4 regions of the Gracilibacillus xinjiangensis genome follow, and region 3 is predicted to be linked to each of the others. Evidence: riboswitches for the same ligand, from Rfam matches in the RefSeq annotation. Region 3 holds a riboswitch; each other region holds the start of a gene.
What was found. A riboswitch is a leader RNA that binds a small molecule or an ion and turns the genes downstream of it on or off. The one in region 3 is predicted to bind S-adenosylmethionine.

Region 1 (7,491 bases), 750 kb from region 3:
AACCACACGATTTTAGCTTTGCCCGAAACTAGATTCGGATTATTAGATTCTACTACTAATACTATATCAATGTCTCCTTCTGCATCGGAAGGGTTACTAACTGCTGGAACACCATAAAGGGTGCTTTCCTGTTCACTGACAGGTGTAATTTGAAAACCTAGCTTTTGTAAATTAGCAACAGTATTTGCAGCCTCCTCACTATAGCCTACTACTGCAATATTTTTTTGGCGGATTCCGGCATTCTCTCTGGCATATGGTGAAGATAACGCCCATACAATCGCTTTTTCAGCATCTATTTTAATTGTCGGTTCACTATTTGTTGCTTTAGCAATTGCTTGATCTAAGTCTTTAATAATATCATCAGCTGTTTCAATCCCGACAGATAAGCGGACAAGTTCTTCTGTCACACCAGATGACTTTAACTGTTCTGCGGATAATTGTTGATGAGTTGTTGAGGCGGGGTGGATAATTAATGACTTCGCATCACCAACATTTGCAACATGTGACCATAACTGGATGTTATTAATAATACCACGTCCAGCTTCTCTGCCACCCTTGATTCCGAAAGTAATGATGGAACCAAAATGATTGCGTAAATACTTTTTCGCTAATTCATGTGAAGGGTGATTTTCTAAACCTGGATAATTTACCCATTCAACTTGTGGATGATCATTTAAATATTCTGCTACCGCTTTTGTATTTTCGCTATGACGTTCGATACGCAAATGCAATGTTTCTAGCCCTTGTAAGAAATAAAAAGCATTCTGCGGGCTTAGACATGCACCAATATCACGTAATAACTGCACACGCAATTTAATGGCGAAGGCAGGCGGTCCAATATCAATACCGAAACGAATGCCATGGTATGTTTCGTCAGGTTCAACAAAACCTGGAAACTTGTCGCTGTTCCAATTAAACTTGCCACTATCAACTACTATGCCACCTATGGTTGTTCCATGACCTCCAATCCACTTTGTTGCGGAATGGACAACGATATCTGCACCCCATGCAATTGGTTTACATAGATATGGGGTAGCAAAAGTATTATCAATAATAAGCGGGATACCATTTTCATGTGCGATATCAGCAACAGCTTCAATATCGAAAATATTTAAGCTTGGATTAGTAATAATTTCTCCGAATATTGCTTTTGTTTTAGGTGTGATCGCAGTGCGGAAATTCTCTGGATTCGATCCATCGATAAATTTCACATCAATTCCATACTTTGGTAACGTTTTGTTAAATAAATTGAACGTTCCTCCATATAAATTACTGTCAGCAAGAATTTCATCACCTGTATTTGCTAGATTCAGAATGGCTAGAGTAATTGCCGCCATTCCAGAGGATGTGGCAACAGCAGCAACACCATCTTCCAGTAATGCCACACGCTGTTCGAATGCATCAACTGTAGGATTCATAATTCGCGAATAAATATTGCCAGGTTCTGCTAGAGCAAATAAGTTCTGTGCATGTTCTGTGTCATTAAATACATAAGATGTTGTCTGGTAAATAGGGACAGCACGTGAATTAGTGGCAGGATCTACTTGTTGGCCGCCATGAAGCAATGATGTTTCATTGCCTGTAAAATCGAATGAATGTGTCATAATACCCCTCCAATTAATATGTAATAAAAAAACCTCTTCTTATCCAGGTAAGAAGAGGTTTGTGTTAACTTATATCCTCCTCTTATCTTTCAGGTTTGCACCTGTAGGAATTAGCACCTTTTCAACTTGGATGCTCCAAACTGACGGTTGCCGGGCTTCAACGGGCCTAGTCCCTCTGCCTCTCTCAATAAGAGTCTATTAATGAAATTATTAATCATATTATAAGTGAAAAGAATGTAAGCGTCAATCATAATGATCAATTTTTGCAATCAGCTCCATTAATTTTTTTAGGCAAATACCTATTACACTCTCTTTACAGGTGCATAGACTAGTATAAAAATAAAAAAAGAAAGGTGATAAAAATGGATAATAAAGAAAAAAGATCAGAACGACTCCCGGTTTGGGGAGATGAACTAATTAGAAAGCTGGATGCATTTATCTACGATAAACCAACACGAAATATTATGGGGACAATTGACCAGTTTTTTGAAAGAGCAAGAGGCCCTGAGAGAATTCCGGCAGATATTTTAGAAACAGAAAAAGAATGGCTGGTCCGTGTTGATTTGCCTGGTGTTAAGAAAGAACAGATTCAGTTAGCTGTTCATGGAAGTCAACTATTGATAAATATTTCGCATAAGGAAGAAACCGAGCATTATGATCAAACGTATCACTATTACAGAAAAGAGAGAAAAGAACAGTATAAGGAACGAACGATTACATTACCATACATGATTGATAAGGATAAAGTCAAAGTAACGTTTACTAATGGCGTATTACAAATCAAAGGTCCAAAGAATAGTCCAGACGAAAAATACTTGTCCATTGATTAACGAAGTGTTGATTCGCTCGTATTAGGGAAAAGTATGCTATATTAAGACAAGGAAAGGGGGGCATCAGATGGGTGTTTATCAATTAGTAATAAGTTTTCTTTTAATTTTTAATATTATATTATCTTTAGCGATCATCTTTTTAGAGAGAAAAAATGCAACATCAACATGGGCATGGATTATGGTTTTAACATTCATTCCTATTTTTGGATTTATTCTATACTTAATTTTCGGTCGAAAGCTTAGTAATAAGACGATCTTTACATGGGATACAAAGAGTAAATTAGGTGTAAAAACAGCTGTACAACACCAATTGAGAGAGATTGAATCAAAACAGTTTCAAGTAAATGATGAAAGAATGCATGCATATGAGGATTTGTTTTACTTACATTTACGGAACAATGATGCCATCTTCTCACAAGATAATGATGTAAAAGTGTTTACTGATGGGAATCGGAAGTTTAATGCACTAATAGAAGATATTGAGAAAGCAAAAGATCATATTCACTTAGTTTACTATATTGTGAGATCAGATCATTTGGGACAGCGGTTAGCGGATGTGCTGATGAGAAAAGCGCAAGAGGGTGTGGAAGTAAGGTTTCTGTATGATGATATGGGATCAAGGAAGTTAAGCCGGAAATTAATACGGAAAATGCGTCAAGCAGGGGCAGAGGTGGAAGGATTCTTTCCCCCATTAATTCCAAAAGTTAATCTGAAAATTAATCATCGGAATCACCGTAAATTGGCGATCATTGATGGAGAAATCGGCTATATCGGTGGTTTTAATATTGGTGATGAATATTTAGGTGTTGATAAACGATTTGGTTATTGGCGGGATACCCACTTAAGGGTTGTTGGCAGTGCAGTCAACCATATGCAAACACGTTTTATTCTTGATTGGAATCAGGCTTCTCGCAATGACATTGATTACCATAAGCGTTATTATGCAACAAAGCCTGCAGGTAAAATTGGTATGCAAATTGTTTCAAGCGGTCCTGATTCGGAGTGGGAGCAAATTAAGCATGGCTATATGAAAATGATTATGTCTGCAAAGAAATATATTTTTATCCAAACACCGTATTTTATTCCAGATGAGAGTCTGCTAGATGCATTAAAGATAGCATGTTTGTCCGGTGTTGATGTTAGAATTATGATACCGAACAAGCCTGATCACCCGTTTGTCTATTGGGCAACATACTCTTATATTGGTGAATTACTGAAAGCAGGGGCAACGGTTTATATTTATCAGAAGGGATTCTTACATGCTAAGATGATTATAGTAGATGGAGCCATTGCATCTGTCGGAACGGCAAATATTGATGTAAGAAGTTTCCGTCTGAACTTTGAGGTGAATGCTTTTATATATAATGAGACATTGGCAGAAATGCTTGTGGATGAATTTGAGAAAGATATGGAAAATGTAACACAACTAACTTATGCGCTATATCAAAAAAGGCCGTTATGGATTCGATTTAAAGAATCGGTATCACGGTTGATATCGCCTATTTTATAATCAGGAATGTCTGAAAGAAGGAGTTGACCGCATTGCGAGGCTTGAAAGTAGAAGGATTAACAAAAACATATGGGGAAAAAGTGCTTTTTGACAGTATCACTTTCTCCGTAAGTGAGAATGACCGGATCGGGTTGATTGGTGTAAATGGAACAGGGAAATCTACATTACTGAAAGTATTAGCAAAATTAGACACAGCTGAATCTGGCGGGATGGACCACCCAAATGATTATCGAATGGAATACTTAGATCAGGAACCGAAATTAGATAGCGGATTATCTGTCCTTGACCAGATTTATTATGGTGAGGCAAAAACAATTGTGACACTACGAAATTATGAGCGGGCTGTATTAGAATTAGAGCGGGAACCGGAGAATACGCACTTGCAGCAAAAGTTACTTCAAATGCAAGCAGAGATGGATCATCTGGATGCATGGGATGCTATGACTGTTGCAAAAACGGTACTGACTAAATTAGGGATAACGAATATGAATCAGAAGGTGGAAGAGCTTTCTGGCGGTCAGAAAAAAAGGGTGGCCATTGCAAAGGCTTTAATTCAACCAGCTGATTTATTGATTTTAGATGAGCCGACAAACCATTTAGATAATGATACGATTGAATGGTTAGAAGAATATGTACCACAATATAAAGGGGCGATATTGCTTGTAACCCATGACCGCTATTTTCTGAATCGTGTAACGAATCGGATTTTTGAACTTAGTAATGGGAATCTCTATACATACAATGGGAACTACCAAACATTTCTTGAACAAAAAGCGATGAGGGAAGAACAGGAAATACAAGCAGAGAAAAAACATCAGAATCTATTGAAAAAAGAAATAGCATGGCTTCGCAGTGGGGTAAAAGCACGAACAACGAAACAAAAGGCAAGAATTGATCGGGCAGAGCAATTAAAAGAAGTTAGTTTTCATACAAATAAGGATGAAATAGATTTTCAGGTTGGTTCCATTCGATTAGGCAAAAAAGTGATAGAGGCAGAAGGTCTGTCGAAAAGTTATCAAGGGAAGATCTTATTCCGCGATTTCGATTTCTTAATAAAACCTGGCGACCGAATCGGGATTGTTGGGGCGAATGGGAGTGGGAAAACAACTTTACTAAATATTCTGGCTGGAAAGATTACACCTGATAATGGAAAAATAGAAGTGGGTGAAACGGTTAAAATTGGCTACTATACTCAAGACCATCCTCCATTAGATGAGACGGTAAAAGTGATCGATTTAGTCAGGGAAGTAGCAGAAGTTGTCCATACAGTGAATGGGGACGTCATAACAGCAGAGCAAATGCTGGAGAGGTTTCTTTTTCCAAGATCCCAGCAATGGACATATGTGCGTAAATTGTCTGGTGGCGAACGCCGTAGATTATATTTACTGACAGTACTAATGAGAGAACCAAATGTTCTGTTTCTGGATGAACCAACCAATGATTTAGATACCGAAACTTTGGCTGTTTTGGAGGATTATTTAGAAAGCTTTCCAGGGGTTATGCTTACTGTTTCCCATGATCGCTATTTCCTTGATAAGACAATTGATCAAGTGATAGCCTTCACGGGTACCGAAACATTGACACATTTTTATGGTAACTATACAGAATTCAGGGAACAATTTAATAGGAAAGAAGTGCAAAAGAAAGAAGAAAAAGTGAATAATCAATCTCCGCGTCGCAGAAAGAAAAGACTTTCCTATCAAGACCAGCAGGAATGGGCAACAATTGAGGAAGATATTACTTCATTAGAAGAAGAACTGGAGTTAATTCAAGGGGAGATTGAAGCTGCTGGCAGTGATATCGGCAAAATTAATCCATTATTTGAAAAGCAAAATGAATTAGAAGAGCAATTAGAAATGAAAATGGAGCGCTGGGAAGAACTGTCTCTATTAGTGGAACAATTGAAGGAGGAATAACAAATGGCACAACAGCAATTATTAGAAAAATACGCAGAATTAGCATTAAAAACAGGCGTCAATTTACAAAAAAACCAGGCATTAGTGATCAACTCGTCTATTGAAGGAGTAGAATTCACTAGAATTGTTGCACGGAAAGCGTACGAGTTAGGTGCAAAAAATGTACATATTAATTGGACGGATGATGAACTGACATTATTAAAATTCCAATATGCACCGGAAGATGTATTAACAGATATTCCAGCATGGCAAGTCGAAAAACATTTAGATTTTGCAAAAGATGGAGCAGCATTACTTGCGATCCGTTCAACAAATCCTGATTTACTGAAAGATATTGACCCAGCTAAAGTTGCGAAAGCGAATAAAGCCAGCGGTGAGGCGATGAAGGAATTCCGCCAATATACAATGAATGATCGTATTGCATGGTCAATTATCTCGATTCCGACAGGTGATTGGGCGCAAAAAATCTTTCCAGAGAAATCGAAAGAGGATGCGGTGGAAAGCTTATGGGATTCCATTTTCAACATTGTCCGTGTTGACCAAGCCGATCCTGTTGCGGCATGGGAGAAGCATAACCAATTATTACATCAGGCTAGAACATTTTTAAACAAAAAAGCTTATCGTGCTTTAGTTTTCAAATCAGAAGGTACAGACATTCGCTTTGAGCTGCCAGAAGGACATATTTGGAAAGGCGGATCAGCGGAAACTACTAATGGTGTGACTTTTAATCCTAACATGCCAACAGAAGAAGTCTTTACGGTACCTCATAAATATGGCGTAAACGGTAAAGTAACAGCAACAAAGCCACTCGTATACGGCGGAAATATGATTGATGGATTCAGTTTAACATTCAAAGATGGAAAAGTAGTAGATTTCCATGCAGATAAAGGCTATGAAACATTGAAGCATTTGCTGGAAACAGATGAAGGAGCAACCCGGTTGGGTGAATTAGCATTAGTACCGCATGCATCACCAATTTCTCAGTCAGGGTTAATTTTCTATAATACACTATTTGATGAGAATGCATCATGTCATATTGCATTAGGAAAAGCCTATCCAACAAATGTGGAAGGTGGATCAGATATGAGTGACGAGGAATTAGATAAACATGGCATTAATGACAGTTTGACACATGTTGATTTTATGATTGGATCCGCTGAATTGGATATTGATGGAGAGACAGCTGATGGCAACCTTGAACCTGTCTTTAGACAAGGTGCATGGGCAATCGATTTTAATGAATAATAATAAAGGGAAAAGTCTAGCGAGTAATGGACGCTAGACTCTTTTCAACTGGCAGAGAAGGTGGGCCTGACCTGCAAGAAGAGCGCCGTGTTTGCCGGAAGTAGCCTCATTCTTGCCGCATGCTTCCCATTTCAATCCCATTTTCCATTCTTAATTAATGCTGCCCGAATCACTTCATAAGAGTACTCTTCAGGCAATTTCTCTTTCAATATTTTTAATCCCGGTTCTTCAACTTCGTCATAGACAGCCATCACCTGATCTTCTGTCTCCTCAGACACTAAACGGGACCAGTCCAGATCCATGCCCTCCTTCCCTGCTTGCATCAGATGCTGGAAAACGGTATTTTCGGCGATTTTACGAGTATTCGCAATTTCATTAATTTCATG
Region 2 (7,491 bases), 790 kb from region 3:
TCAACAAGTTCTTCTAAAACCTGTTCATAAAGAGGTAAGAAAGACTCAACGATTGCTTCAAAATTAGTATCCCTATACCCTTTGGATAACTTTACAAAAGTTACAGGTCCAACCAGAACCGGTTTCCCGTTAATGCCTAATTCTGCTTTTGCTTCATTGTAATAAGTTAACGCCCGGTTTTCTATTAACCTTGGTGTGACATCATTCAGTTCTGGAACAATGTAATGATAATTGGTGTTAAACCATTTGGTCATCTCAGCTGCAACTGCTTCTTTTGTCCCGCGTGCAATTGCGAAATAAGTATCAATCGATTTTTCATCTAATTCCTGAAACCTTTTGGGAATCAGACCAAAAGAAAATGCCGTATCAAGCACATGGTCATAAAAAGAGAAATCTCCGACAGGAATTAGATCAATGTTAAGGTCTTGTTGTTTTTTTAAATTAGCAAGACGCAATTGTTTGGTTTCCGTCTTTAATTCATCTTCTGTTATCTCGTTTCTCCAATAAGATTCCAAAGCTTTTTTCCATTCTCTGTCTTTCCCAATGCGTGGATATCCTAGATTTGAACTAATATATGTTGTCATTATGAACACACTCCTATATTCGCAAATTTAATGCAGTATTTTCTTTTCGTTTTTCACTTTTATAATATATTTCGTTAATTCTGTCGTAATTTGATAGTTCATGAATGGCGTAATTAAGTAAATTCCATTAAAATAGTTAATAGCTGTGTCGATCAATTCTTTAGCAATTTGTATTCCTTCTTGTATTGCATCATTGCGGCTGACTTGTGCTTGCATTCTTGCGCGAACCTCATCAGAAAGTTTCATGCCCGGAACTTCATGATGGAGGAATTCAGCGTTTTTATGTGAGACTAATGGCATAATGCCGATGAAAACAGGTGTTTTCAAGTGCTTTGTTTCACGATATAAAGCGATAATTTGCTCATGGTTGAAGATTGGTTGGGTTAGGAAGTAATCAGCACCATGTTCTATTTTCTTTTCCATTCGCTTTACTGCTTTTTCTAAGTTTGCAACATTTGGGTTAAATGCAGCAGCTACTTGGAAATTTGTTTTTTTTCGCAGGGAGGCACCTGAAAAGGATAATCCTGTGTTACATTGTTTGATCAGGCGGATTAATTCAAATGATGTGACATCAAAGACGGAAGATGCACCAGGGAAACCGCCAATTCTGGTTGGGTCACCTGTTATCGCTAATATGTCATGGAAATCTAATGTATGTAGTCCCATGAGATGTGCTTGCAGTCCAATTAAATTGCGATCACGACAGGTTAAGTGAATGAGTGGTTTTACGCCAATATTCAGTTCTTTCATTTTGATTGCCATCGCAAGGTTGCTTATTCTAGGTGTAGCAAGGGAATTGTCTGCTAAAGTAATGGCATCGACACCAGCTTTATCTAATTGCTTCACACCTTCAAGAAATTCATCAATCTCTAAATGCTTAGGTGCATCTAATTCCACAATCACAGTATGTCTTTCTTTTACTTTATCAAGTAAGGTTGGTTGATGATTCTCTAGTTGAGGGTCTGATTGTGTAATAATTAGCGGGTTTTCTCTTACTTCTTTATTGGTGATCGGTAAAAGTCCTTTTATGCCTGTTTTTAATGCTTTTATATGCTCCGGGGTAGTGCCACAGCAACCGCCAATAAGCCGGACACCTTGGTCGCGGAACTTTTTGGCACATTGCTTGAAATAATCGGTTTGTTCACTGTATACCAGCTTTCCGTTTTCATATGCTGGTAAACTAGCATTCGGAAATGCTGACAGATAAGCCTTTTCAAGTAATGGAACAGACTCTAATGATTCAATCATATGATGAGGCCCCAGGCGGCAATTAATCCCTGCCACATCTGCACCTAATTCCTCTAATTGGTAAAATGCATCTGTTAATAATGTTCCATTTTCCAATATACCTGGTTCATGCATCGAAACATTCGTAATGATAGGCAGGTCAGTCTCTTTTCTAACAATCTTTAAAGCAGTTTTTAATTCTTCAAGATCGTAATATGTTTCTAGTAAGATTCCATCAATGCCTTCTAAAAGCAATGTAAATAACTGTTCTTTAAAGCTTCGTGTGATTTCCTTCTTTGATGTAACTAGTTTTTGTACACCTCTTATCCCGCCAATTGTTCCTAAAACAAATGTGTTTTCATTTGCAGCTTGCTTAGCGAGTTGTACTGCTTTTACGTTAATTTGATGCACCTGTTCTTCCAAGCCAAAACGAGCCAGTTTAATATAGTTGGCGCCATATGTGTTTGTCTGGATGATGTCAGCACCTGCTTCTATATAAGAGCGATGAACTTGCAATACTTCATTCGGCTTTGATAGGTTGAATGCTTCAAAGCATTGATCAACACCATGTGCGTATAGTAATGTCCCAATCGCCCCATCAGCAATAAGGATATTTTCTTCCAATTGTTTACGAAGATCTTTCATTCTATTCACCTCCTTTCTATAGGTAAGTACATTAAAAAAGGCCTTCATCCTTGATTGATGAAGGCCCTTAATGGGAATATTCCTTGTTCCTCATCTTTCAAGCATGTTTGCTTGCTGGATTTAGCACCTTGTCTAGTGATAGACGGTTGCTGAGGTATCGTAGGGCCAGTCCCTCCACCTCTCTTGATAAGAGATTGCTATAAAGTTTTCGCTGTCAACATATTACATGAAAAGTAAATCATTATCAAGATGTTTTTCTAAATTATTGAATATTTTCCCTATTAAGCTAAATGAACTTGTATGGGTGAAGAATTTATGATATCATTGAAAATGATTCTCAATTGAGGGATAGAGGTGGATGAAAATGAATGTAAAGCAGTTAATTAAAGAACGCCGGTCCATTTCCGTATATAAAGAAGATCCCGTATCAGTTGATCTGATGAAAGAACTATTAGATGTTGCTGTATGGGTCCCAAATCATAAAATGACAGAACCCTGGCGTTTCGTTTTTGTAACAGGGGAGACGAAGAAGAAACTTGCTGAAATTAATCGCGAGATTGCAAAAGAAAAGGCAAAAACTGTGTCAGCAGAAGAGTTGGAAAAAATCGGTGAGATAGGATATCAAAAAATAATGGATGTTCCTTTTATTATTTTTGTTATTAATCATATTAATCCAATTGAGAAGTTTATTGAGGAAGACTATGCTTCTACTAGTTGTTTAATCCAGAATTTCAGCTTGTTAGCATGGGAAGAAGGTTTAAGTGTGTTTTGGAAAACCGGGAAATTAGCATTCTGTGATGAAACAAAAGATTTAATCGGATTACAGGAAAATGAACGTGTCATTGGATTATTGCAAGTTGGCTACCCGGCAAAAGATCAAAAACCTTTGCCAAGAATACCTGCATCAGAGCGAATAACAGAATTATCATAACGGTGACCACATCTGATTAAGGTGTGGTTTTTTTGTGCGTATGAATTGCTAATAATAATAGCCATACAGCTTGGTTAGGAAACTATTTAGCCTGACACTCAAGTGATTATATTAGAGTGTCGCTAAATAAGGACATAAAAATATGCCGATGAAACGTGTCATCGGCAAACAAGAAAAAGGGGCTATCATTTTGTGAGAAAGCAATCTTTGCAGCATTGCTCAATTTGGAACACTTTTAATATAACAAATGAATGAAAACTAAGTGTTAAAACTGAGTAAAGATAGTGTAAACTTTTTCCTGTTGCTAATAGTTTTTCGTTATAATGAGATGAATGAATTAGTAGAGGAGAGATAACATGCAGAAACTATCCATTTGTATAACAAGTGATATTCATGGATATATTGCACCAACAAATTACAGAAATATGATAGAAGAAAACATGGGTCTAGCAAAAATCGCAACAATTATGAAAAAGATAAGAGAACAGAATGATGTCATCATCATGGATAATGGCGATTTTATCCAAGGCAGTCCTTTTACATATTACTTTGCAAAATATCATAAGGAACAAACGAGTCCTTTAGTTCATATAGCAAACCGGTTAAACTACGATTTCTCTGTATTCGGCAATCATGAATTTAATTATGGATTAGAGTATCTTCAAGCGGTAATTGAAAATTCTCAGTATCCATGGTTATCAGCCAATATTTTAGATGAGGAAACAAAAGAGCCTTTTTTCGGTAAACCATATTTGATCAAAGAAACAGCAGGGAAGAAAATAGCATTTATCGGTCTTACTACTCACTATATTCCTAATTGGGAAGACCCAAATCATATTAAGGGCCTGCTATTTGAAGATGCTTGTACATCTGCTAAGAAATGGGTAAAGAAAGTAAAAGAATTGGAACAACCAGATCTGTTAGTTGTTTGTTACCATGGTGGTTTAGAAAGAGACCCAGATGGTGGCGAGCCAACAGAGGCGCTTACAGGAGAAAATCAAGGCTATCAGATTTGCCAGGAAGTTGAAGGGATCGACATACTTATTACAGGACATCAGCACCGTTATATCACAGCCAATATAAATGGTGTGACAGTGATCCAAACAGGCAATAATGGTCAAGCGTTAGGTGAAATTTCTATAGAGTGGGATGGAGGAGCAGTACACTCTATTCAGTCAAAGCTGCACTATGTTGATGAGAAAATCCATACAGATCGGGAAATTTTTGAATTAATAGAAAAGGATGAAAAGGAAGTTCAGGAGTGGCTGGACCAGCCGATAACGGAAGTGGTTGGAGATATGAGTATTTCTGATCCATTTCAAGCAAGGTTAGAGGAGCATCCTTTTGTTGAATATATCAATTTATTGCAAATGGATATTGCCAATGTAACAATTTCTTGTACCGCTTTATTTCATGACCAATCGCCAGGTTTCCCTGCCAGAGTGACAATGAGAGATATTGTATCCAACTATATTTACCCCAACACATTAAAGGTTTTAAGATTAAAAGGGAAAGACATAAAAGAAGCGCTGGAGTTATCTGCAAGCTATTTCGAGATTGATGACAATGGAGAAATAGCCATTAACCCACAATTTATTGAACCAAAACCACAGCATTACAATTATGATATGTGGGAAGGAATTCATTACGAATTAAATATATCCCGTCCTATTGGGGAACGTGTCACAGAGCTTCAATACCAAGGGGAGCCATTAGATTTAGACAAAGAGTTCAATGTGGTAATGAACAACTATCGTGCCAGTGGCGGAGGAAACTATTTTATGTTCCAAGGGAAAGAGGTTGTAAAAGATATTCCAATAGATATGACAGAACTAATAGCTGACGACTTACTAAATAAAGAAAAATTATTGGCTAAATGTAATCATAATTATTCTGTTGTGAAAAAATAATTTAAGATATAAAATTAGAAATTTCATATAAATGTAGAAAATATTACATCTTGACGTATAAATCTATCAAATGTTGCCCCATAATGACAAATGTGACAAGCTTCCAAATATAACGTAATCTTTGTTACAGACTCTTAATTTCTCTGTAACCACAAAGGGTATTCTGATGTGTTATAGTATAGCTTGTCAACATGAAAGGAGGCAACATGGATGAAAAAGTTTTTATTGTCCACAGCAGTTATCGCTACTAGTTTATTAGCGGTAGTACCAGTATCAGCAGCCGAATACGAGGTTGAACAAGGTGATAATTTATGGGGGATTGCGGAAGAACATAATACATCTGTTGCGAAATTAAGAGAAATGAACAACTTAGAATCGGATATCATTGTCCCTAAGCAAATTATAAATATAGATAAAGAGATTACTTACATCGTGAAGAAAGGTGATTCTTTAAGTGAGATTGCTAAAGCTCACGAGACTACAGTGGCTGACTTAAAAGAATGGAATAACCTTGAGACGAATTTAATTATTATTGGGGAAGAATTAATAATTAAAGAAACAGATAAAGACCCACAGAATACGGAAGAAGATGAGCAAGTTAACAGGGAAACAATTGAATCAACACCTGAAGCGACAGATCCGGCTGAAGTAAAAACAGCACAAGTTGCTCAACAAACAACAAATAATCAACAACAAACTCAAGACAGCCAGCAGCAAACAGGTCAAACCATTAATGTTACAGCAACGGCGTATACAGCAAAATGTGCAGGTTGTTCTGGTATTACAGCGACTGGGATTAATTTATTAGAAAACCCTAATATGAAAGTAATTGCTGTCGATCCAAACGTCATTCCACTTGGTTCAAGAGTATATGTGGAAGGTTATGGTGAAGCAATTGCTGGTGATACTGGCGGCGCGATTAACGGAAATAAAATTGACCTTCATGTTCCTACGAAGCAAGAAGCATTAAACTGGGGCAGAAGACAAGTACAAGTAACTATTTTAAATTAATTTTACTACCCTCTCATCCATGAGAGGGTTTTTCTTTACAAATAATTTACCCATCTTCTTTTCTAACAAAACATCCGCTTTTATTTGAAGTATTTAACGAAACAAAAATAATCAAAAGTAGACAAATGAATTCAAAGATTAGTAGTTGCTATTTTTGGAGAAATGTTTTATAATCATAACAACGTTGTTATTATATTTATTATTTTGCAAACGATTACAAAAAAGTGGGAGTGTTTTCTTTGAAGAAAAAATATGTATTAGTTGGTACTGGCGGTCGAGCAGAATTTTTTTATGGGGCAATGGTACGTGACTTCCAAGAAACATGTTCATTAGTTGCATTTTGCGATTCGAACCAGACAAGATTAGATTATGCAAATAAATTGCTGGATGAAAAGTATAGTGTAGGAAAAATCAACACATATACAGCAGATCGTTTTGATGAAATGATTGAAACAGAAAAACCGGATATTGTTATAGTAACATCTGTAGACAGAACCCATCACCGTTATATCATACGTGCAATGGAGTTAGGGTGTGATGTTATTACAGAAAAACCGATGACCGTTGATGCGGAAAAGACACAGGCAATTATTGATGCAATTGAAAGAACGGGACAACAAGTTCGTGTAACATTTAATTACCGTTATGCACCTCATAACACGAAAATTCGTGAATTGATTCGTGATGGTGTGATTGGTGAAGTGAATTCTGTACACTTTGAATGGGCATTAGATACACAACACGGAGCGGACTATTTCCGTCGTTGGCATCGAGATAAACGAAATAGCGGCGGCCTTCTTGTACACAAATCTACTCACCATTTTGATCTAGTTAACTTCTGGTTAGATACAGAGCCTGAAACTGTTTATGCAACTGGCGGGCTTCGCTTTTATGGAAAAGAGAATGCGGAACGCCGTGGTGAAACGAAATTCTATCAGAGAGCTCATGGGAATGAACAGGCGAAAGATGATCCGTTTGCAATTGATCTAGAAGCAAATGACCATTTGCGATCAATGTACTTAGAAGCAGAAAAAGAGGATGGTTACCAACGTGATCAGAGTGTGTTTGGTGACGGAATTAATATTGAGGATACATTAGGTGTTGTCGTAACATACAAAAATAAAGCGATTTTAACCTATTCATTAAATGCTTATTTACCATGGGAAGGCTTCCAGATTGCCTT
Region 3 (7,491 bases):
TTTCCGCCTGATTGTTCCACACCTATATTTCTGGAAAAGCGTAAAATGGATTCGCGGAATTGAATTTATGGAAGAAGATCGTCCAGGCTATTGGGAGCGAAATGATTTCCATAATTATGGGGATCCATTTAAAGAAGAACGCTTTTCAATAGATGATGCTTATATGCCTGATGATGAATGGTTAAAAAAGGAGTTTGATTGATATGTATTTGCCAAATTTAAAAATAGATGCAAAAGATTTACCGGAAAAAGTGATCGTTTGTGGGGATCCAGAGAGGGCAAAGCTTATTGCGGAAGATTTGGATGATAGCAAATTACTGGCTCAAAACCGTGAGTATCATACGTATGCTGGATTTTACCAGGGAGAGTATATCGCGGTTGTTAGCCATGGTGTAGGTTCACCAGGTGCAGCAGTCTGTTTTGAACAATTAATCCAAGGTGGTGTGAAGTATTTAATCCGAGTTGGAACTGCAGGCTCTTATCAGAAAGAAGTGAAACCAGGCAGCCTTGTTATAAGTACAGCAGCTGTCAGACGAGATGGATTAAGCAGCCAAATTGTACCTGAAGGTTTTCCGGCAGTAGCTGATTTAACTTTAACCAATCGTTTGATTGAACTGTCGAAGTCACAATCAATAGACTCACACCATGGTATTACATTGACACTAGACGTATTCTATCAAGGAGCAATTGCTTTTCCTCATGAAGAATATAAAAATGCAGGTGTCCTAGCTGTTGAAATGGAAATTGCCTCACTATTTACAATTGCGAGCATAAGGGGTGTCCGTGCTGCAGCAATTGTTGCAATAGATGGTTATGCTGACGCAGATCTGGCAGAAGATTATAATCCCCATACAGATCAAATGAAGCAAGCTATTGAAATGGAGAAAAAGATTGCATTAGAAGCATTAACGAATACAGATAAATAATGTGTAAGGAGTTGTCCATATATTCTGGACAACTTTTTTTGTCAGTTTTTTTAAATGCCAAAGCGTGAGTGAAAAGCAGTGGTGATGGCATTGAAATAGTGTTTAAAAGGCAAAGCGTGAGTGAAAAGCAGTGGTGATGGCATTGAAATAGTGTTTAAAAGGCAAAGCGTGAGCGAAAAGCAGTGGTAATGGCATTGATAAGCGGTTTAAAAGCCAAAGTGTGAGGAAATGCAGCCGTGATGGCATTGAAATAGTGTTTAAAAGCCAAATCGTGAGTGAAAAGCAGTGGTGATGGCATTGATAACTGTTTAAAAGCCAAATCGTGAGTGAAAAGCAGTGGTGATGGCATTGATAAGCTGTTTAAAAGCCAAATCGTGAGCGAAAAGCAGTGGTGATGGCATTGATAAGCTGTTTAAAAGCCAAATCGTGAGCGAAGAGCAGCCGTGATGGCATTGAAAAGGTGTTTAAAAGCCAAAGCGTGAGGATAAAGCAGCCGTGATGGCATTGAAAAGCCATAATATCTCAAAGAAGAGGAAGCCTAAGAGCAATGAATTATGCCCAACTAGTCAAATTGATGCCAAAAAAGGCCGATAAAGCAATGTAAAGCTTTACCGACCTTTCTTGTTCGTTGATAACTTAATTCCTTACTACAACTGACTGTTCCAATGCTTGCGTTAAATCTTCCACAAGATCGTCCACATTTTCAATACCGACAGATAAGCGGAATAGTCGATCATCAATACCTCGCTCTTTTCGTTCGGCAGGGGGCATTGCTGCATGAGACATTGTTGCAGGGTGTGAAAGAATAGATTCTACTGCTCCAAGGCTTACCGCGAATACTGGTAACTTTATGCTTTCTACAAACTTTTGACAATCAATTTTTCCATCTAAAAGAAAAGATAGCACAGCACCGCCACTGCGAGCCTGTGACTTGTTAATCTCATAACCAGGGTGTTCCTTTAAACCTGGATAGTACACTTTTTCAACAGCTTGATGTTCTTGAAGAAAGTGAGCAATTTTGTCAGCGGATTGACTAGATTTTGTTAGTCTTGTTTCCAGAGTCTTCATCCCTTGAATCAATGTATAACTATCATGTGCACCTAAAATGGCACCGAATGTATTTTGTACAAACTTCAATCGTCCTGCTAACTCTTCATCATTTGTTACAGCTAATCCTGCTACTATATCACTGTGTCCTGACAGGAATTTCGTTGCACTATGTAAGACAACATCAACACCTAAGTCAAGCGGGTTTTGATAAAGTGGTGTCATAAAAGTATTATCTAAAAATGTGAGGGCATTATTTTGTTTGGCTAATTGTACTGTTTTCCGAATGTCTGTCACTTGCAATAAAGGATTAGCAGGTGTCTCGATATAGATAACCTTTGTATTAGGTCTGATCGCTTGCTCAATTTCTTCATTTTTTGTCATATCAACAAAGGTATAGTCAATAGCGAATTGTGTAAGCAATTGACTGACAAAACGGAAGGTTCCGCCATAGACATCTTTTGTTACAACAACATGGTCTCCTGCCTTTAATAACAGAAAGGCAGAGGAAATTGCTGCCATTCCAGAAGAAAAAGCAAAACCTGCTATTCCATTTTCTAATTCTGCAATGGTTTTTTCAACAATTTCTCTTGTCGGGTTTCCTGAACGGCTATAATCAAAAGGTCCAAATGAATGTAACTCATCCTGATGGTATGTTGATGACAAATAGATAGGAGGGTTAACAGCACCTGTCTTTCTTTCCTGGTAACCTTGGTTCACCCCTGCGTGAATTAATTTCGTTTCTAGCTGGTGTTTAGACATGAACAATTCCCTCCTTGCTTTTGATTAACGCCTGATTAATATCATTCTTCAAATCCTCTATATGTTCAATCCCAACAGAAAAGCGCAGCAGTCTGCCGCAGATTCCACGACGGTCCCGTTCTTCTTCTGGAATATCTGCATGTGTTTGGGTTGTTGGATAAGTTATAAAACTTTCGACACCACCCAAGCTCTCCGCGAATATAATAGTTTCAAGGTTTGATAGAAAACCTGCAACCATTTCTTTGTCTTTCACACGAAAGCTCATCATTGCACCTCTGCCAGGATAAAGTACATCTGTAACTAATTCATGATTTGTTAGAAATGTTGCGAGATCCTTTGCATTTTGCTGTTGTTTCTCTAACCTTAAGCTAAGTGTTTTCATCCCGCGAATTAAGAGCGTACAGTCAAATGGTGAAAGCACAGCACCTATTGCATTGTGAAGATAACCTATTCTTTCAGAGAGTTCTTCCCCTTTCGCAACAACTAAGCCAGCTAGTACATCATTATGACCACCTAAATACTTTGTAGCTGAATGGATAACAATATCGGCACCATCATTTAATGGCTGTTGTAAATATGGGGTATAAAATGTATTGTCAACAATAAACAGTAAATCATGTTTTTTAGCAATTGCGGCAATCTCTTTTATATCTAATTCAATTAATAATGGGTTAGTAGGTGTTTCAATAAAAATAGCTTTTGTTTTGTCCGTAATATTTGCTTCAATTTGATCAGGAGTAACATAAGTTGGTTTGATATTATATGCTTTCTGATAATGATCAAACAGGCGGTAACTTCCACCATATACATCTTCTGTTACAATAATTTGATCACCTTTTTCGAATAGGGAAAAAATAAGCTGGATTGCTGCCATTCCCGATGTACAGGCAAATCCTTTTGATCCATTTTCTAATTTAGCAATCGTTTCTTCGACAATATCTCTCGTAGGATTTTTGGATCTTGTATAATCAAATCCCGTTGATTCACCAATCGTACGATGTTGATATGCTGTCGATAAATAGATCGGAGCTTCTACTGCTCCAGTTTTTGGATCTGATTCATTTCCGATTTTTGCAAGTATAGTTTCAATATGTTTCAACAGGCCCACATCCTTTAATGCAAATTTTACCTCTTTTTCTAAATTGAAAAAGGCTTTCTTCTTTGATAAGAAGAAAGCCCTGTAAGGTTAAGGTTTACTAATCTCCTTATCTTTGGTAAGAATACCGTCTGGAATTAGCACCATGCATCGAATATGCTGGTTGCTGAGGTGTCAACGGGCCAGTCCCTAAACCTCTCTGGATAAGTGTAAAACGAATTATTTAGTTTTAATGGAAATACTATACATACTATCATACAATTCTCCAGTATAAATATCAAGGAAATTTTCTAAAAAAAATTAAAACCTAGTAAATGTATGGGATATAAGGGTTTTCGGCCGAAAAGCCTATTATTTCAATAAATACCACTATTGACAATAAGTAATTTTGCCATTATATTCAATACAAATACCCAGTAATTATCGAGAGAAACTAACCGAATACTTCATTAAGAATACGATTCAATAACAATTCTTATCAAGAGAGATGGAGGGGCTGGCCCGTAGAAATCTCAGCAACAGGCATTATGTACTGTGCTAATTCCAGCAAGTATATCACTTGGCAGATAAGAAGGAGGTAAAACTTCTGCTTTATGCTAAAGTGGGAGTTTTTTATTATATAAAATGTGTTGCCAACTTTAATATAAGGAAGTAGGATGAAAATGTTAGTGATTATTGCAATATTAGCGGCGTGTCTGTTTGCATTTAATATAGGAGCAAGTGGTTCTGCAGCGAGTATGGGGGTCGCTTATGGAGCAAAGGTAATTAAAAACAGGAAAACAGCATTGTTTTTAGCGGGATTAGGTGCGATCATTGGTGCATTATGGGGTGGTCAGCATGTAACAAACACGTTAGGCAAAGGAATTATTTCCGAAGAGATTATTGATGTTCCCATTGCGGCAATTATCCTGTTAGTCGCTGGCGGAACACTATTAATCACAAACTCTATCGGTATTCCTTTATCAACTAGTGAAGTTACAGTAGGTGCGATTGTTGGTGTAGGTATCTCGTTTCAGCAACTTTATGTAACGAGTATCTTTCATATTGTCAGCTTATGGCTAATAATTCCCTTTCTTGCATTTATGATTACATTTACTTTTGAAAAGTTACGTACAAAATTTCATCATAAAATTAAAATGAAACCATCCCATAAATTGCTGGCAGTACTGTTGATGTTTACTGGTTTCTTTGAAGCGATTGCAGCAGGGATGAACAATGTCGCAAATGCTCTAGGTCCTTTAGTAGGTGCAGATATTATGTCAATGGAAGTCGGTTTGCCATTATTCGCAGTAATTGTAGCATTTGGAAGCTTTTTGTTCGGTGGCAAGGTATTGGAAACAAATGCAAAGAAAATTACGAGCTTATCACTAGCAAATGGTGTAGTGATATCCAGTACAACAGGATTCCTTGTTATTATCGCGTCCTTCCTGGGTATTCCGATTCCTATGACACAAGTGACAACGACTGCTATTGTAGGTATTAGTGCAACGAAAAGCTGGAAAGATGTCTGGAAACAAAAAATAGTTCACCAGATTGCAAAAGTCTGGATTACATCTCCCATTATTTCATTAGTCATTGCCTATAGCTTAACAGAAATGATTGTTCACCAGTCATTCTATACTGTAGTATTATTACTGCTAACCATTATGATTACATTCGTTTTACTGAAATATGAAGTAAAAGCAGATAAGAAGATAAAGAAGCAAACGAGAAGGGAATGGCAAGCAAATGAGTAAAGTTTACATCGTAGGAGCGGGACCGGGAGATAAGGAACTAATAACATTAAAAGGTTTAAGAGCAATTAAAGAAGCTGATGTGATTCTATATGATAGATTAATTAATAAAGAACTGTTAGATTATGCGAAAGAAGGCTGTGAGTTGATCTTTTGCGGAAAAAAACCGAGATTACATGGTTTGATTCAAGAGGAAATTCATCGTTTACTAGTTCACCATGCCAAACAAGGAAAAGTTGTCACAAGGCTAAAAGGTGGAGATCCATTTATATTCGGCCGTGGCGGGGAAGAAGGGCAAGTATTGAAAGTAGAGAATATCCCTTTTGAAATTGTTCCGGGAATTACATCAGGCATCAGTGCTGCAGCTTATGCAGGGATACCGTTAACACACCGGGGAATAAGTGGTTCTGTGAGCTTTGTCAATGCATCCAATCCGGATAACCGTGCAGTGGAAGAATGGGAACATATTGCAAAAGGAGCAGACACTCTTTGCTTCTATATGGGGGTAAGACACTTTCCGAAAACTGCACAATATTTAATACAAGCAGGACTTGACCCCAATACTCCTGTTGCAATCATTCATTGGGGAACATTTACACACCAAAAAACAGTTATTGGTACATTAGAAAATATAGAAAAAAGAATGGGCGAGATTAGCAATCCTTCCATGATTGTTGTCGGTAAAGTGGTTGATTTGCATAAGGACCTGCAATGGTTCGAACAAATCGCCGTAGAACAGTTGAACTAAAGGGAATAACCATTCTTTGGACTATCTTCTATACGAGCGGTTAGCTTCTTGGGAAGACTGTATCCAAAAGATAGCATCGATTATTTACGGAACGCATGGTATCATGGTATAATCGTTCCGTAAATCTAATCCTGATCAATAACCCGCTCAATCTGTTCCTTATCTTTCTCCCAATCCCATTCTGGATTGATTTGATTGAGAAATGCCTGGACTTGATCATTGGACAAATCTTGCTCACCATTAGAGTTATTTTGATAGGATTTCAGCTCCCATTCGCCACCTTTTTTATTTACAGGCATTGTCCATTTCACTGTGAAAATATAGTCATTGTTATTAATATCCGCATGAATCAGCAATATATCCTTATGAAGAATCATGTTTGATAATTTCATATTGATACTCCCTCCCATATTACAGCTGGCTTTTCTTTATTATACCACAAAAAATAAGCGCTTTCTTCCATTGGGTAAAAAAAGGCTTATCAATAAGACAAACCTAATATTACTTATCTTTCGGATATATTTTCGGGAAAAATAATAGAATAATAAATGTGAGGAGGCCGATTACAAATAATCCCTGATACACATTATGTAAGGCAAAACTTAATCCATCCTGTATTGCGAGCAGTTCATTAGGATCAAAAGTCTGGCGCATTTCTTCATCAAGTAATATTTCTGTGTTGCTAATTTCTGCATTAACTTCTGCTTCCTGAAAATATTTTCTCATTTGCTGGTTCATCAACCCGCCTAGAAATGATGCACCAACAGCACTTCCGATGATCCGCATAAACATATTTAAGGATGTAGCAACACCACGCACATTCCAATCCACATGATTTTGAATCGAGACAATAAAGGTAGTGCTGGACAGTCCCATCCCGACACCGATAATGAATGAACTGATTGCCGCGTAGACTGGTCCTTTATCCGAATCAAGTAATGAGAACAGGAAGGTCCCGATTAACAGTGCGGTTCCCCCTAAAAGAGCAGTTGTTCGAAAGCCGATCTTTAACACTAAATGTCCGGCAACCGTAGCAAAAATTGGCCAGCCAATCGACATTGTACTTAATGTAAAGCCGGCAACAATCGCTGACTCTTCCATCACCCCTTGTACATATGTTGGCAGAAAACTAGACAGCCCTAATATAATCATGCCAGAAAATAATGTTGCCAGATTTGC
Region 4 (7,491 bases), 950 kb from region 3:
TTGGCTTTCAACCACTATAGGCGGCCGCTCTAGGGATTCCTTAATTGATTGACGTAACTGTTCGTTACCAGTCTGATTAACTGCTTGATCAATCCTCAACTCTTCCCAATAAGTCGAACTGATATATTGCTCAACAATCGCTTGGTTAGGGTTCTCTGTTCCAATTATAATACGGTAATCTTCCCTTGCTAGTACAACACCGAAACTGGCGATGCCCAATGCAATATTCTCCCTGGCTTTTTCATAATTAGTTTCGATAAATTGAAAACCTTCTAATTGATTTAAGTGATCAATAAATTCTTCCCTGTCTCCTTGCGGAAAATCATCAGCAAAGCTTGTTGGGATAGAAATCTTGGATTGATTGCTAGCACCGCCAATAAATATAATAAAGACAATTGTCATAGCAACCATTGCCAGGACCATGAATGGTTTTCTGCGGAGACGTTGCCATTGTAATAGGAATATATTCATCATGAGTCAGCCCTCCTTGTCGGGAATACCATGATACTTATAACAAAAATAACGAGTGCGATGATAATAAGACGATACATGTACGGCATAATGTTTGCTAATGGCATTCCTTGATTTGCCAGCATATATGCTCGCATTGTCATTCCGTTTGGAGTCCAGCTCCCAATCGTTTGAATAACTTCCGGAAAAGCGGTAATTGGTGTAAAGCTGCCTCCAAGTAATGCCATGACACTAACAACTCCACCTGAGAAGGAGCCGGCAATAGAATTCGAGTTGAAACGAACAGTCAGAGCAATAAGTAAGCTGCCTATCGCACCAACAGCTATCGCATAAAGGAGTGTAATCGCAAGAACAGTTAATGTAATATCCCATGTAAATGGTTGAAAGGATTGCATAATCAGTGATGAAAGACCGAACAAAATCAGTATTTGGATAAATGTCATCAGAATAACTGCCAGCAGTTTGCCTAATAAAAAGTAAATTGGATGTGTTCCAGACAATATAACTCTGCCCAATACCAATTGCGAGTGCTCGGTATATGCTTTTGCAGCCATGGTGGAAGCAACGAAGAACGCAAACATTACAGCCATCCCAACAGTATAATATTCCATTGAGCTGATTGGATCCCTGCTGGTAATTGTTTCCTCAACTGCAATATTTTCTATATTAAGGCCTGCTTCTATCGTTACATCAGAACCGGCAGATTTTGCAATGGCAGCTTCTATATTCAAGGAATTAGTGAACTGTTCCATAATATTCTGGAGAATATCCCCAGCAAAATAAGCGTGTTCTCCTTTCGTGATGCTTAGTGTACTGGTTGCCGGTTGACTGAGCAATATATTAGCTAACAGTTCATAAGTAAAATCTTCCGGGATCGTTAGTATGGCATCAATTTCTTGTGAGGATAATTGTTTTTCCGCCTTCTCCGCATCCATTTCCACGACTGTCAAAAAATCTAAATCCTCTTTCAATAACTGTTGCAGTATCTGGTTTGGTTGTAATTCTTCTGTTGCTTGCGTTAATCCTGCAACTGCTTCTTCTGGAAGTGATTGATCTTCTAATTGCTGGACAAATAAAGAAGTTCCTTCCTCAGGGTTATCTTCTTCCACTAAAGCAACAGTCATATCAGATGTTACCTCTTCTCCCATCACACCTTTTAAGGCAAAACCTAAAATCATCATTAATACGAACGGCATCAGGAGAATGATTAAAAGCTCGGTGCGATCACGCCATAGCAGTTTCATATCTTTTACCAAGAAATCGAACATAATCACCCCTCCTAATCTCTTAATCTTCTTCCGGTTAGATGTAAGAAGACATCCTCTAGTGACGGGACTTCGATATTAACACTATTAATAGATATTTGCTGTTGTTCTGCTAATTGAAAAATATCTGCCAGTTTACGACTGTTTTTCGGTACGATTAACTTTAGCCCTTTCTCCCACTCTGTAACCTTCAAGACTGATGACTGCTCTTTCAGCGCTTCTTCAAAAGTTATGGATGACTGATCTGTTTCAAGATGGATCGTTTCTTCACTTGATAAAATACTTGTCAGCTCATCTTTTGTACCTGTTGCAATTACCTTCCCATGATCCATTATATATATTCTGTCACATAACCTTTCTACTTCCTCCATATAGTGTGAGGTGTAAAGAACGGTCATCCCTTGTTCTTCATTTAACGTTTTCACCATTTCTAAAATATAATGACGTGACTGTGGATCAATCCCCACTGTCGGCTCATCCATAATGATGATGTCCGGGTTATGCAACAGGGCTACAGCAATATTGATTCGTCTTTGCATCCCGCCGGAATAATTTTTTACAAGTTCCTTTTGCCGATCTTCTAGTCCAACCAGTTTTAAGACTTCTTGAATTCGCTGTTCTAATTGCTTTCCTTTTAACCGATAAATCTTGCCGAAAAATTTTACATTCTCATATGCAGATAATTCCTTATACAAAGCAATCTCTTGAGGCACAACCCCTAACGTCGGACGGATAATGTTTGGATTTTTAATTACATCTTGCCCATTCCATGTTACAATCCCCGATGTTGGCTTCATTAAAGTGGCGATCATCGAGATGAATGTCGATTTCCCTGCACCATTTGGTCCCAGTAACCCAACAGATTCTCCTTGTTTTAAATATAAACTGACATCATCCACCGCTACTTGCTTTTTATATACTTTGCGCAATGCCTCTGTTTCTAGCAAAGGGTTCACCTTCCTTTAGTTCATTAATATATTCTTAGTTTAATTGAAAAAGGACAGTGCGAACACTGCCCTCAGTCATTACTTTTCATCCAAACTGTGACTTAAGTCATTTTATACATAACCATTCCGTATCGCATAGATAGCAATTTGTGTACGGTCCCTTAATTCAAGCTTATCAAGAAGTTGACTAATATGATTTTTTACCGTACCTACAGATAAAGCCAATGCCTCTGCAATTTCTTTATTACTCTTCCCTTCTCCAAGCAAACATAATATATCTGTTTCTCTTTTCGTTAATGAAACAGGATGACCTTCATTAACAGGCGCCCTTTTTTCCAGCAAATGCGGGACGACTTTCTTCGCTACCTCACCTGGTAATTGTAATCCACCAGCTAAACAATTTTTGATTGCATGGATAAGCTGGCTTGCTTCTGCATCCTTCAGCAGGTATCCATGAACACCTATTTTCAACGCCTGAACAGCATATTCTTCATCATTAAATGTTGTCAGCATCAGTACCTTCATTTCCGGAAAGCGTCTTAGCAACTCTTTTGCCGCTTGCAATCCATCCATCTCTGGCATTCTTATATCTAATATCGCCATATCATAATAATTCTGCTCACGTAATTTTAATGCTTCCTGGCCATTTTTTGCTTCACCTGTTACATGGATGGTTGGATCAGTTTCCAACATCATTTTAATTCCCTGTCTAACAATTGCTTGGTCTTCGGCTAATAATATCTTTATCACTTAGGACCCCCCTTTATTGGAAACATGCCACGAATAACAAATTGGTTACTGTATGATTGAACCTCTAATTGACCGCCAATTTGAATCAGTCGTTCCCTCATCGCCTTTAAACCAAATCCTTCTTTTATGTCTATTTCATTTTGTAATGGATTAATCACTTCAAACCGGAAATGGGTGGCACCAGGCGCTTCCAGAATGATTGTCGCCTCTTTTCCAGAACTGTGTCTCATAACATTAGTTAGTGATTCCTGAATGGCACGATAAACAACGCTAGCCTGTTCTGGACTCAATGAAATAGACAGAGCATTTTGCCGCATCGAAAATGATATTGATATGTACTGCTCTGCCTCGAGTTTACGAATTAATTGAATAATTGCTGCAATCCCTGTAATCTTATCTTCCTTTAATGCTTTCACTGCTTTTCTCGTTTCGGATAAACTTTCTTGTGCTAAACTTTTTAGCTGGCTCCACTCCTCACGATTATCCTGCAGCCTTAATATTTCAATTTGCATTAATAAATTCGTTAATGTATGACCAACACGATCATGAATTTCTCTTCCTATATAAATACGCTCTTGTTGCCTGACATGCTCATCATTCGATATCGAATCACGTTTTACCTTGCGATACGTATGCAATAGCGCCTGATAACGTTCTTCTAAGTCTGTTACATCTTTTACGTTTTTTTGAAAATAATAAGCGAATAAAATTGTAGATATAGATACTAAAAAAAGCATGAGGAGAATTATAGGTGAAAAAAACTCCATATGTATTAAATAAATGGATCCTATCACGATGATTAACAAGCTATACATCGTTTTTCCTCTGAAAAGATAAGTAATATGGACAATTAAAAAAATAAACATCATCCAAACAAATGGATTCACTACCCCATTCAATGGGATAAGAAATGTAACAGTTAGTACAATGCATAAACCGAACCAAATGATGTAATTTCCCTTTTTTATGATAGAACGAAAGAAGAATAATGAGAAAAAAATGGCTGCCATTCCAAAAAGGTATGCCGAATGAGACTCAGCATCCATCTCGACAATTAATCCACCTGTCCATGCCAACAGCCATAATAATAACCAAAGCCACATTGACCCCCGCATATGCCCCCCCCTTTCTCAATAATATACCATAATTCAGAAGATTCGAGCTTCGGAAATATTATCGTGCAAAGCACTTGTAAGACGTTAAATGAACAGAATGACATTATTAACCTACTTAACGTTTGGCAATATTACTATATAGTAAAATACTCTCAATCTATATTCTTCGTACACTTTTTCATAAATCTCTATTGACATTGCCAAAAAATAGTTATAGTATTACATTAAATGTTCATAGAAAGCAATTCTTATCCAGAGAGGTGGAGGGGCAGGCCCGGTGAATCCTCGGCAACAGGTTCGAACTTAGAACACTGTGCCAAATCCTGCGGGACAGCATATACTACGAGTACCCGGAAGATAAGAAGTAGTGATGTCAATCAAACTTCTTATCAAACCAGATAAGAGGTTTTTTATTATAAGGTAAATTGCCATCAAGTATGAGGCAAATCACGTTCTTCCAATAGGATTGTATCAAAACAAAAGGAGGATGTTTATACATGACAGAGCAGTTAATTACGTATGAACATTATCGAGAGAGTCACTGGAATGGATTTACACCAGACGCAGAGGATCAGACAAAAGGTGCTCAAGATATTATTGACTACGCTTACGGGTCTTATGGAGATTCCTTAGTGTATGCTTGCAGCTTTGGTGCAGAAAGTATGGTTTTGATTGATTTAATTTCTAAAGTAAAACCTGATGCGAAGTTAGTTTTCCTTGATACAGACCTTCACTTTCAGGAAACATATGATTTAATTGATCAAGTGAAAGAAAAGTATCCACAATTACAAATTGAGATGAAACGACCTGAATTGACGTTAGAAGAGCAGTCAGAGCAGCATGGTTCGGCTTTATGGAAACGAAATCCTGATCAATGTTGCTATATAAGGAAAATAAAACCATTAGAAGAAGTGTTGAATGGTGCGACAGCATGGATTTCAGGCTTAAGACGCGAACAATCGCCTAGTCGTGCAAACACAGAATTTTTTAATAAAGACAATCGGTTTAAATCTGTGAAAGTTTGTCCGCTAATTTATTGGACTCATGATGATGTATGGGACTATATCCGGTCGAATAATTTACCATATAATCCTTTGCACGATCAAAATTATCCTAGTATCGGTTGTATCCCATGTACAAAACCAGTAGAGCAAGGCGGGGATGAACGATCAGGAAGATGGACAAATTTCAATAAAACAGAATGCGGATTACACACCACGTAAGTTATGGTGCTTATTTTTATGACAATATCAAAGTAAATCAATAGGTTTAATTATGTAAATGGATCCTTTATCCAAAAATCTACTTAGGGGTGAGTTTTTTGACATTACAAGTTGTCAATAGTCCTTTTGACGAAAGGCAAACAGAAATCTTAAATCAGCTGTTACCAACACTAACCAATGCACAAAAAAATTGGCTTGCAGGCTATTTAGCTGCTTCTCAAGCAACAGAAGCTCCGGCAGCTCCCGGGCAACCACAGGCACAAGCGACATCAGCACCAACAAGGACGATAACCATTCTATATGGTTCCGAAACCGGGAACAGCCAAGCACTTGCGGAAAGCCTAACAGATAAATTAAAAGCAAAAAATCTAAAAGTATCTGTATCAAGCATGGATGATTTTAAGCCAAAGAAAATTAAAGAGGTAGAAGATTTATTTATCATCACAGCTACGCATGGTGAAGGAGATCCGCCAGATAATGCCATTCAGTTCCATGAATTTTTACTTGGGCGTAAAGCTCCTAAATTAGAGAACGTCCGCTTCTCTGTTCTGGCATTAGGCGATGAGTCTTATGAGCATTTTTGTCAAACAGGTAAAGACTTTGATAACCGCTTAGAAGAATTAGGAGCAACACGAATTTACAACAGAGTAGATTGTGATGTAGATTACGATGAGTTGGCAGAAGAGTGGATGAACGGAGTGTTAGCAAAGTTAGAAGAAGACCAGGGTAATCAACAGACCGTTGACATTGCAGCACCTACACCAGCTGAACAACCCATTTACTCAAAAAGCAACCCTTTCTCTGCTGAAGTTCTGGAAAATATTAATTTAAGTGGAAAAGGTTCGAATAAGGAAACGAGACATATTGAATTATCTCTGGATGGTTCAAACTTCAGTTATGAACCGGGGGATTGTCTAGCAATCTATCCAAAAAATGACCCGGACTTAGTAAAGCAAGTTATTAAACAACTAGACTGGAATCCAGAGCAAACAGTTCCGATCAATAAACAAGGAGAAATTCGCTCCATTCACGAAGCATTAACATCCATTTTTGAAATTACCAGATTGACAAAAGGCTTGCTTGATAAGGCTGTAAGTTATTTCAAAAATGATGATTTACTAAAATTAATTGCTGACAATGAGCAAATTAAGCAATACATCGATGGCAGGGATTTACTTGATTTAATTCAAGATTATCCGCCAGCAGAACTTGATCCAACAACGATGATGCATTGGCTGCGGAAGATACCGGCACGCCAATATTCCATTTCAAGCAGTTACAAGGCAAACCCTGATGAAGTTCATTTAACTATCGCAACAGTTCGTTACAATAGCTGCGGAAGAGATCGCACGGGAGTTTGTTCCGGTGAATTTGCTGAAAGAATTAAACCTGGTGATGTTGTAGAAGTATATGTTCACCGCAATCCAAACTTTAAATTCCCATTTGATGAGTCCACACCTGTTATTATGATTGGACCAGGAACAGGGGTTGCTCCATTCAGAGGATATATTGAGGAACGTGAAGAACTCGACTTAAAAGGTGACACATGGTTATTCTTTGGTGATCAGCATTTCCGTTCTGACTTTCTATACCAAGTCGATTGGCAAAATTGGCTAAAGAAAGGCTATTTATCTAAGATGGATGTAGCTTTCTCTAGAGACACAGCGGAAAAAGTTTATGTCCAAAACCGTCTGTTAGAAAACGCAAAAGATGTATTCGC

Region 1: linked by a shared signal. The riboswitch ahead of ACFOY7_RS06890 (PLP-dependent aspartate aminotransferase family protein) and the one ahead of ACFOY7_RS10520 (methionine biosynthesis PLP-dependent protein) in region 3 are both predicted to bind S-adenosylmethionine.
Region 2: linked by a shared signal. The riboswitch ahead of ACFOY7_RS06710 (bifunctional homocysteine S-methyltransferase/methylenetetrahydrofolate reductase) and the one ahead of ACFOY7_RS10520 (methionine biosynthesis PLP-dependent protein) in region 3 are both predicted to bind S-adenosylmethionine.
Region 4: linked by a shared signal. The riboswitch ahead of ACFOY7_RS06055 (phosphoadenylyl-sulfate reductase) and the one ahead of ACFOY7_RS10520 (methionine biosynthesis PLP-dependent protein) in region 3 are both predicted to bind S-adenosylmethionine.

Annotation. Positions count from the first base shown of each region.
Region 1 is NZ_JBHSDT010000004.1:570,444-577,934, forward strand. Features, by position in the region: gene ACFOY7_RS06890 (PLP-dependent aspartate aminotransferase family protein) at 1-1,604, opposite strand, end outside; SAM riboswitch class I at 1,684-1,798, opposite strand; gene ACFOY7_RS06895 (Hsp20/alpha crystallin family protein) at 1,967-2,434, shown strand; gene cls (cardiolipin synthase) at 2,502-3,944, shown strand; gene ACFOY7_RS06905 (ABC-F family ATP-binding cassette domain-containing protein) at 3,977-5,860, shown strand; gene ACFOY7_RS06910 (aminopeptidase) at 5,864-7,105, shown strand; gene recQ (DNA helicase RecQ) at 7,237-7,491, opposite strand, start outside.
Region 2 is NZ_JBHSDT010000004.1:528,623-536,113, forward strand. Features, by position in the region: gene metE (5-methyltetrahydropteroyltriglutamate--homocysteine S-methyltransferase) at 1-584, opposite strand, end outside; gene ACFOY7_RS06710 (bifunctional homocysteine S-methyltransferase/methylenetetrahydrofolate reductase) at 612-2,456, opposite strand; SAM riboswitch class I at 2,544-2,649, opposite strand; gene ACFOY7_RS06715 (nitroreductase family protein) at 2,821-3,387, shown strand; gene ACFOY7_RS06720 (bifunctional metallophosphatase/5'-nucleotidase) at 3,744-5,297, shown strand; gene ACFOY7_RS06725 (LysM peptidoglycan-binding domain-containing protein) at 5,508-6,308, shown strand; gene ACFOY7_RS06730 (Gfo/Idh/MocA family protein) at 6,548-7,491, shown strand, end outside.
Region 3 is NZ_JBHSDT010000004.1:1,320,505-1,327,995, forward strand. Features, by position in the region: gene ACFOY7_RS10505 (sulfite oxidase-like oxidoreductase) at 1-202, shown strand, start outside; gene ACFOY7_RS10510 (nucleoside phosphorylase) at 204-926, shown strand; gene ACFOY7_RS10515 (aminotransferase class V-fold PLP-dependent enzyme) at 1,563-2,735, opposite strand; gene ACFOY7_RS10520 (methionine biosynthesis PLP-dependent protein) at 2,728-3,834, opposite strand; SAM riboswitch class I at 3,938-4,041, opposite strand; SAM riboswitch class I at 4,304-4,404, shown strand; gene ACFOY7_RS10525 (inorganic phosphate transporter) at 4,488-5,567, shown strand; gene cobA (uroporphyrinogen-III C-methyltransferase) at 5,560-6,312, shown strand; gene ACFOY7_RS10535 (hypothetical protein) at 6,438-6,704, opposite strand; gene ACFOY7_RS10540 (MDR family MFS transporter) at 6,814-7,491, opposite strand, start outside.
Region 4 is NZ_JBHSDT010000004.1:369,457-376,947, reverse strand. Features, by position in the region: gene ACFOY7_RS06080 (ABC transporter permease) at 1-474, opposite strand, end outside; gene ACFOY7_RS06075 (ABC transporter permease) at 471-1,739, opposite strand; gene ACFOY7_RS06070 (ABC transporter ATP-binding protein) at 1,751-2,683, opposite strand; gene ACFOY7_RS06065 (response regulator) at 2,795-3,433, opposite strand; gene ACFOY7_RS06060 (sensor histidine kinase) at 3,430-4,536, opposite strand; SAM riboswitch class I at 4,794-4,912, shown strand; gene ACFOY7_RS06055 (phosphoadenylyl-sulfate reductase) at 5,046-5,771, shown strand; gene ACFOY7_RS06050 (assimilatory sulfite reductase (NADPH) flavoprotein subunit) at 5,870-7,491, shown strand, end outside.